One region of the Plantactinospora sp. CNZ320 genome, then DNA from elsewhere that is predicted to be linked to it. Evidence: riboswitches for the same ligand, from Rfam matches in the RefSeq annotation. Region 1 holds a riboswitch; the other holds the start of a gene.
What was found. Region 1 has a riboswitch for S-adenosylmethionine ahead of thrC (threonine synthase). Riboswitches for the same ligand answer to the same signal wherever they lie in the genome.

Region 1 (4,466 bases):
GTGCGCCGGCTCGACCAGGGTGATCTGTTGGGAGGCGTGCCAGTCGCAGCTGGTGTGCATGCCGATCCCGGTCCAGGCGACCAGCCGTCCGGTGGCGTCGTGCCGGGCGCCGCTGTTGTACCAGTACTGGCCGCGCTCCTGGTAGATCTGCTCGATCTCGCGCAGTCGGCCCACGTCCGGCCGGGGCGGCTCCCAGGTGAGGTCGCCGAGCGGCGCGTCGCTGATCAGCCGGCTGTCGAGGTAGGCGACGTCCTCGGCGTACTCGTCGGGGGTGGCGCCCCGCCAGCGCACCAGCGAGTAGCCCTCGGCCCGGGCCAGGCCCTCGGCCATCAGCCGGTCGAGTTCGGCCTCGTCGAGCGTGGTCAGGTCGAGCCGGCGGCGTATGTCGGCCAGCGCCGGCTTGGCACCCATCGCGGCGGCGAAGGCGTCACCCGGTGTCGTCGGCGCGGCCTCGGGGCTCATGTTCACCACCTCGGCGATGATCCGTTTGCGTCCCTCCTGGCGGACCAGCCGCACCGCGTGCTCGTAGAGCGCCCGGCCGACGCCCCGACGGCGGTACTCCGGATGGACGGCGAGCACAAGCTCGGCGTTCTCCAGGTTCTCCAGCTGCGGCAGCGAGACTCCCAGATAGCCCACGGCCACCCCGTCGAGAAAGCCAAGCGAGTGCCTCTCTTCGTTACCCGGCCACGGGCGCCGGAGCCCGGCGAGGAAGCGCTGTCGGGGCAGCGGCGGCACGTCGGGCTGGTCGGCCGCACGCGCGGCGGCCTCGATCTCGTACGCCCGCTCGGTTGCGGCGACGTCGGTGACGTCGAGTGGGGTGACCACGATGTCCATGCTCTGGAGGGTGCCGCTTACCCGGACCCGGCGCGACCGAATATCGAGCAACCGTCACCTGGGGCGGTGGATTCGCGTTGAGCCCGACGGCGGGTTGTGAGCGTCGGCCGGACCGGGCGGAAGAGTTTGGTCGGGAGGACGCCCGCACAACGCCTCCGGCGCTGGGTCGTAAGAGCTTTGAAAGTCTACGGCGGTGCGTCCTCCCGCACGGAGCATCTTGCGTCGTGCAGATGCAGTCGTCAAGCCCTCTTCCGCGTGTTTTCGTCACGGGTGGCAAAAGAGCAGCTACGCAACGCATTCGTACCGCCGGGCAGGCGACCCGGTCGGTGGACTGGAACGATTCCACCTGCAAGTTGCACGTGCATCTGCCCGAGCACGCTTCGGGCAGATGCCGAAAATTTCTTCCCGGAAATTCAGCCGAGCAGGCCGGCGTCGCGGACCGCCCGCAGCGACGGCCTGATCCGGTACGTCGGACCGACCTGTGCCGCCACCGCATCCAGGGTCTTGAGCCCCTCGCCGGTGTTGTAGACGACCGTCTCGGCGTCCGGGTCCAGCCGGCCGCTCGCCACCAGCTTGCCGAGTACGGCCACGGTCACCCCGCCGGCCGTCTCGGCGAAGACGCCTGTGGTCCGGGCCAACTGGCGGATGGCGGCGCGGATCTCGTCGTCGTCGGCGTAGTCCATCCAGCCACCGGTACGGCGCACCGCCTCCAGGGCGTAGAGCCCGGCGGCCGGGTCGCCGATGTTGAGCGACTTGGCGATCCCGGTCGGCCGGACCGGGGTGATCACGTCGGTGTCGGAGTGCAGCGCGACGGCGATCGGGTTGCAGCCGGCCGACTGGGCGCCGAAGACCTTCCAGCCGTTCGCCGGCGCCTCGACCAGTCCGATCTCGACAAGCTCGCTGAACGCTTTGTCGATCTTGGTGAGCAGTTCGCCACTGGCCATCGGGACGACCACCTGCTCGGGAATCCGCCACCCCAACTGCTCGGCCACCTCGTAGCCGAGCGTCTTGGAGCCCTCGGCGTAGTACGGCCGGACGTTCACGTTGACGAACGCGGTGTCGGCGAACTCGTCGGTCTCGACCAGCTCGCCACAGAGCCGGTTGACGTCGTCGTACGAGCCGTCGATGGCGACCACGTCGCCGCCGTAGACGGCGGTGGTCACCACCTTGCCCTGCTCCAGGTCACCGGGGATGAAGACGATCGACGGCACCCCGGCCCGGGCCGCGTGCGCGGCGACCGAGTTCGCCAGGTTGCCGGTCGAGGCGCAGGCGAACCGGGTGAAGCCGAGCCCGCGGGCGGCGGTCAGCGCCACCGACACCACCCGGTCCTTGAACGAGTGGGTGGGGTTGGCGCTGTCGTCCTTGACCCAGAGCGGCGCCCTGATGCCCAGTTCGGCGGCGAGGGCGGCGGCCGGGACCAGCGGGGTCAGCCCCGGGTCGACGGTGACCCGGGCGGCCGGGTCCTGGCCGGTCGGCAGCAGTGCGGCGTACCGCCAGAGGTTGTCCGGGCCGGCCTCGATGTCCGCCCGGGTGACCCGGGCCAGGGTCGCGGCGTCGTAGCCGACCTCCAGCGGGCCGAAACACTCGTAACAGGCGTGCTGCGCGATCAACGGGTATTCGGCGCCACAACCCCGACAGACGAGGACACGGGCGGGATTCGGTGCCACCGGGCTGGTCTGGCTGGGGGTCGCGTCGATGATCGACGTCATGGCGATAGCCGTCCTCTCATCTTTCCCTGGCGCCGCACCGCGCGGCGGGGACGGATTTGGCACCTGCTCCGCCGTGGAGTGGTTGCCGGGGCGTCTTCGGGCCGTATCCCTCAGCCCCTCTGGATGAGGTATGAAGTTGTGCCCGACAGTCTACGGGCAGCGCGGGCCGGTGTCCCGGGTCTGTTTCCGGTGTGAGGAAGATCCCGGCACCGGTCCGCCGCCGGCCGCCGGCTGAAATAGTTGTCCAAGCTAACGACATTCGGGTACGGCCGGCGCGCACGATCCGGCCGGGCAGGACGGGAGCGGGACGTTGCGGGACGCGATGCAGGCCGGAACGGTCCGGATCACCGGGGCGGGCGGCGACGAGATCGAGGCGTACCTGGCCCAGCCCCTCGGCGACACACCGCACGGCGGGGTGGTGGTGATCCACCACATGCCCGGTTACGACGAGGCGACCAAGGAGATCACCCGTCGACTGGCCAGCTACGGCTTCGCGGCGATCTGTCCCAACCTGTACTCCCGGGAGGCGCCCGGCGCCAGCCCCGACGACGCGGCGGCGGCGGCCCGGGCCGCCGGTGGGGTACCTGACGACCGGCTGATCGGCGACGTCGGCGGCGCGGCCGACCACCTGCGCGGACTGCCGGCCTCGAACGGCAGGGTCGGGGTGATCGGGTACTGCTCCGGTGGCCGGCAGGCGTTCCTGGCCGCCACCCGGCTGCCGCTGGACGCCGCCGTCGACTGCTACGGCGCGTTCGTGGTCGGCGACCCACCGGAGGACTTCCCGCTGGCGGTGCGGCCGCTGCTCGACCAGGCGGACCGGCTCTCCTGCCCGCTGCTCGGCCTCTTCGGTGCCGAGGACCGCTATCCGGCGCCGGCCCAGATGGACGAGCTGTCCCGGGAGCTGACCCGGCTCGGCAAGCCGCACGAGTTCCACACCTTCGCCGATGCCGGGCACGGCTTCTTCGCCGTCGACCGGCCCGGCTACCGACCGCTGGCCGCGACCCAGGGGTGGCAACGGGTCCGGGACTTCTTCGACCGCTACCTGAACGCCTGACCGGCCGATCCCGTCCGGGTCCGGGTCGCGTCAGTCCGAGTCCTGTCCGTCAGTCCGAGTCCTGTCCGTCCGAGTCCGAGGAGGCCGGCATGTGCACGTACGTCACGGTGCAGCGCGAGATCGACGGCAGCGGCAAGGGTGCCGGCGGCTGGTTCCCGGTCACCCGCACCTGCGTCTATGTCGACCATCCGACACACGCGCCGTACGCACACACCCTCAACATCGACTTCCTGAACCCGGCCGCCGGCCCGGGGGCGCGGGTCGCGGTCGAGCTGACCGAGGAGTCGGCGCTCGCCCTGGTCGAGGCGATCCAGGCCGCCCTGGCCGCCGCGCCGGCCGGGCTGGCCAGCCGCGACCAGAACGTCTGACCCGGCTCTTTCAAGGGCCGCCGCCGCACCCGCCCAGGGGCCGGGCGCTCAGCCGGTCGCGTCGAGCCGGGCCAGCTCGTCCGGGCTGAGCCGCAGGCCGCCCGCGGCCACGTTCGCGACCAGGTGCTCCGGATTGCCGGTACCCGGGATCGCCAGCACGTGCGGGCCACGGTGCAACGTCCAGGCGAGCCGGACCTGCGCGACAGTCGCGCTGTGCACCTCCGCCACCGCCCGCAGCTCGGCATCGCCGTCACCGCCGGCGGTCACACCCGCCTCCCGGCCCGCACCGGCGATCGCGAAGAACGGCACGAAGGCGATGCCCTGCTCACCACAGATCCGCACGAGGTCGTCGGCGGTACGCCGGTAGTCGACCCCGTACGGGTTCTGCACGCAGACCACCGGCGCGATCTCCTGCGCCTCGGCGAGCTGCTCCGGCCGGATGTTGGAGACGCCCAGGTGCCGGATCAGCCCGGCCTCGCGCAGCTCGGCCAGTACGCCGAA
Region 2 (4,466 bases), 5.5 Mb from region 1:
ACCTCCGGGGCGGCGTCGCCGTACCGTCGGGCACCGAGGAACGCCTGATCTACCACCCCGGGACCACCCTGGGCGCCGGCTTCGTCCTCCGGGGCTCGCTCACCCTTCCGAAGCCCGCCCTCGGCTACCGGTCCTGGACCGGCCTCGCGTTCAACGTAACCGACCACGGCGACGGCACCCAGACCTACTACGTGCTGCGGATCGGCCAGTCGCTCGGCGACGGGAGCCAGGCGCTCTGGCAGGTGGTCCGGATGACCAGGTCGTCGTCGGCGGCCTCCGACGCGCTGCTGGCCGCCGAGCCGATACCAGCGGCACCGGGAACCGCCCTCGCCGTCGAGGTGGAGTCCAGGAATCGGGGTACCGGCGTGCACGTCACCGTGCATGTCGAGGGCGCGCCGAGCGGCCGGGCCGCCGTCGAGCGGTACGTCGGACTGCGGTTCCGGGACCTGCTCTCGGGCGGCCGGGCGGGACTGTACTCGCAGGCGGGTGCGGTCGGACTCCGGAGCTTCGGGGTGGAGACCAGCCTGCTGCCGGCCAGCCCGCCAGCCGATCCGGGCCCGTTGAACTGCGCGCCGACCACGCCCGGCGACTACGTGCTGCCCGGCGGGAACCGGACCGTGGCCCAGGTGGTCGACGTCGGGCAGACCTGGGGCGGGCACCCGGTGGAGCAGTCGACGCTGACCACGGGCAGCCACCAGTACGTGGCCTACTACGACGGTGACCGCCGGATGACGGTCGCCCGCCGGGCGTTGGATTCCACCACCTGGACCTACCGGCGGCTGGACTCGGTCCTCGGCTGGGACAGCCACAACTCGGTGACGATGGCGCTGGACAGCACCGGGCACCTGCATGTGTCCGGCAACATGCACGACGTTCCGCTGGTGTATTTCCGGACCACCGTCGCCGGGGATGTCTCGACCCTGGTCCGGGTGCCGACCATGGTGTCCGCCGAGCGCGAGAACTCGGTCACCTATCCCCGATTCCTCCAGAACACCAACGGAGACCTGCTCTTCAGCTACCGCAACGGCGGCAGCGGCGCCGGCGTCAACTACTACAACAGGTACGACCCGGCCACTCGGAGTTGGTCGAGCCTGCTGTCGACCCCGTTCATCGACGGGGAGGAGCGCAACGCGTACCCCGAGGGGCCGGTCCGGGGCGGGGACGGCTTCTGGCACATGGCCGTCATGTGGCGTGACACGCCGGACGCGGGTAGTTCGAGCATGCCTTCGTACCTGCGCAGTCGTGACCTGGTGCGCTGGGAGGACAGCACCGGCCGGCCGATTCCGCTGCCGGCGACGTACCACAGCGTCGAGGGGGTCGACGCGGTGCCGACGTACAGCGGTGCGGTCAACGGCAACCTGAAGCTGGGACTGGACCGCGACAACCGGATCGTGCTGACCTACCTGAAGTACGACTCCGCGCTCGGGCACCAACTCTTCGCGGCCCGCCCGAACGGCCCCGGCGACTGGCAGGTCACCCAACTGACCAACTGGACCGGTCGGTGGGAGATCGGCGGCGGCGGTTCGCTGCCACAGTTCACCGCCCAGTTGCACGGCAACCCGACAACCCTGCCGGACGGGAAGCTCCGGATTCCCTACTCCTGCCACGGCGCCCGGCGGTCACTGGTCGTCGAGCCGAGTTCGATGGCGGTGGTCGCCGACGTACCGGAACCCCCGCTGCCGGCGGAGGTGACCCGGGTGCGTTCGCCGTTCCCGGGCATGCAGGTTCGCCTGGCGGCCTCCCAGTCCGGCGACCGGACGTACGCGCTGCGCTGGGAGAGCCTGCCGGCCAATCAGGATCAGCCCCGCCCGCCGGAGCAGACCCCACCGCCCCAGCCCTTGCGGGTGTACGTGCTGACGGCCACCCCGTAACCGCTGACGGGTGGCGAGCGCCACAGCGATCGAGGCCCTGACCAGTTGGAATGTCGGTGCTCCGGTTGAGTATGCTGATCGGCGGCCATCCAGAGCGACCGAGAGACCTGGCTCGTCGACGTCGCAGCAACCCCCCACCGTGGGTGCGGGTGCTACCGCCAGGACCGATGGAGGTTCCGAAGTGCGCAGCATCCGAGCCGGGCGGACGAGCCGGCTGCATGTCACCTGGCACCGGTGGCGTCGACACGTCGACCTCTGCCGGACCAGCACCATGCTCTGTCGGGCCTCGGCCTGACCGCGACCGCCGGTCGGCGGCATTCCGACCATCTCGTCAGCACCCCCTGAGCGACGCCGTTCCCCGCTGCCCTTGACCTGACCGGTCGGGGTGGTCCTTCGGCACGCCGTCGCCGGATATTTCATGGAGTTTCAGCACAATGCGTATTAAAACTCTTGCCACCCGCCTCCTCGCCGGGGTCGCCGCCGTCACCCTGCTCGGCGCGGTCGCCGCCTGCGGCGGCTCGTCGTCGGGCGACACCGCCGACAACCCGTACGACCTGCTGCAACCCGGGACCCTGCGGGTGGGCACCCTGACCGACGCCCCGCCGAACGTCTTCCTCAAGGACGGAAAGTTCACCGGCTTCGACAACGACCTGATGACCGCCGTCGCCGGCAAGCTCGGGCTCCGGGTGGAGTTCGTCGGCACCGAGTTCTCCGCGCTGCTCGCCCAGGTGAACAACCACAAGTTCGACGCCGGCTCGTCGTCGATCACCATCACCGAGGCGCGGCGGAAGACCGTCGACTTCACCAACGGGTACGACTTCGGCTACTTCGGACTCGACGTACCGGCCGGCTCGCCGATCAGGAGTTTCGCCGAGTTGAAGGGCAAGCGGGTGGTCGTGGTGCAGGGCACCGTGCAGGACGACTACGCCACCAAGGAGGGCCTCGACCCGGTCCGGGTACCCGACTACAACGGCGCGATCAACCAGCTCAAGGCGAAGACCGCCGACGCCTGGATCGCGCCCGCCGAGATCGGTGAGAAGTCCGCACAGGAGAGTGGCGGCAAGATCGTACTGGCCGAGAAGCAGCTCAGCTCGGCGCCGACCGCGTTCGCTGTGGCCAAGGGCGCCGACCCGCTGCGCGAGGCGCTGAACTCCGCACTCGACCAGGTGATCGAGGACGGCACCTGGACCCGCCTCCAGGAGCAGTACTACCCCGGGCGGCCGATACCAGAGACGTTCAAGCCGGGCAGCGGCACTGTGACGTACCCGCCGGTCAAGGCCGGTCCGACGAGCCCGGCCGCCACCCCGGCGAGCTGACCCGGCGAGCACCTCAGACAGCCGTCGGCCGGCCGCCCCGCGCGGCCGGCCGACGGCTGGCGGAACCGAGACAGGTGAGGCGATGGAGACCCTGGCGACACTGTGGGAGACGTTCTTCGACTGGGAGTCGATGCGCGAGGCGCTGCCCGAGATGCTCACGGTCGGGCTGCCGAACACGCTGCTGCTGGCGCTGCTCTCGGCGATCCTGGGAACGCTGCTCGGCATGCTGCTGGCGATGGCCGGGCTGGCCCGGACCCGGTGGCTGCGCTGGCCGGCCCGGATCTACACCGACGTGTTCCGGGGACTGCCGGCCGCCGTCACCATCCTGCTGATCGGGGTCGGGCTGGCGCCGCTCGGGCTCGCCTGGTGGGGACCCAACCCCTATCCGCTGGGCATCCTGGCGCTGTCGCTGATCGCGGCGGCGTACATCGGGGAGATCTTCCGGTCCGGCATCCAGAGCGTGGAGGCCAGCCAACTGGAGGCGACCCGGGCGCTGGGCCTGTCGCACGGTGCCGCCATGCGCCTGGTGATCATCCCGCAGGGCGTACGCCGGGTCCTGCCGGCCTGGGTCAACCAGCTCATCGCACTGATCAAGGACTCCAGCCTGGTCTACTTCCTCGGCCTGGTGGCCAGCCAGCGGGAACTGTTCCGGATCGGCCAGGACTACGCGGCGAACACCGGCAACGAGTCCGCACTGCTGCTCGCCGGAATCTTCTATCTGGTCATCACCGTGCCGCTGACCCACCTGGTCAACTGGGTCGACCGGCGGCTGCGCGACGGCCGGGCCGGTGGCCCGGAACCCGACGAGGAGGATCCGGTGGCGCTGGCCGGCGGGACCGCGCTACCGGCGGGTGGAAGGGGAACCCAGCATGCCTGACTCTGTCACTCCGACGGTGTCGACCCGGCCCGCCGAGGCGGGTCTCGGATACGAGTCGGTGAGCGTCGCGACCCGGGACGTGCACCTGTCGTTCGGCCGGCACCAGGTGTTGCGCGGCATCGACATCGAGGTGGGCCGGGGCGAGACCGCCTGCGTGATCGGCCCGTCCGGCTCCGGGAAGTCCACCCTGCTGCGGGTGGTCAACCGGCTGCTCGAGCCGGACCGGGGCGACGTACTGCTCGACGGCGTGAGCGTGCTCGACCAGGACCCGGACGCGCTGCGCCAGCGGATCGGCATGGTCTTCCAGCAGTTCAACCTCTTTCCGCACATGACGGTGCTGCGCAACGTCACGCTCGCTCTCCGGCAGCTCAGGAAGCTCTCCAGGGACGAGGCGAACGAAGT

Region 2: it holds a riboswitch for S-adenosylmethionine, as region 1 does, so the genes downstream of both, CLT71_RS00815 (ABC transporter substrate-binding protein) here and thrC (threonine synthase) in region 1, are expected to answer to the same signal.

The regions. Positions count from the first base shown of each region.
Region 1 is NZ_PJMP01000001.1:5,661,190-5,665,655, reverse strand. It holds gene CLT71_RS25310 (GNAT family N-acetyltransferase) at 1-834, opposite strand, end outside; gene thrC (threonine synthase) at 1,248-2,543, opposite strand; SAM riboswitch class I at 2,557-2,673, opposite strand; gene CLT71_RS25300 (dienelactone hydrolase family protein) at 2,854-3,597, shown strand; gene CLT71_RS25295 (DUF6295 family protein) at 3,687-3,965, shown strand; gene CLT71_RS25290 (oxidoreductase) at 4,014-4,466, opposite strand, start outside.
Region 2 is NZ_PJMP01000001.1:193,217-197,682, reverse strand. It holds gene CLT71_RS00820 (BNR repeat-containing protein) at 1-1,871, shown strand, start outside; SAM riboswitch class I at 1,954-2,045, shown strand; gene CLT71_RS00815 (ABC transporter substrate-binding protein) at 2,306-3,187, shown strand; gene CLT71_RS00810 (amino acid ABC transporter permease) at 3,270-4,064, shown strand; gene CLT71_RS00805 (amino acid ABC transporter ATP-binding protein) at 4,057-4,466, shown strand, end outside.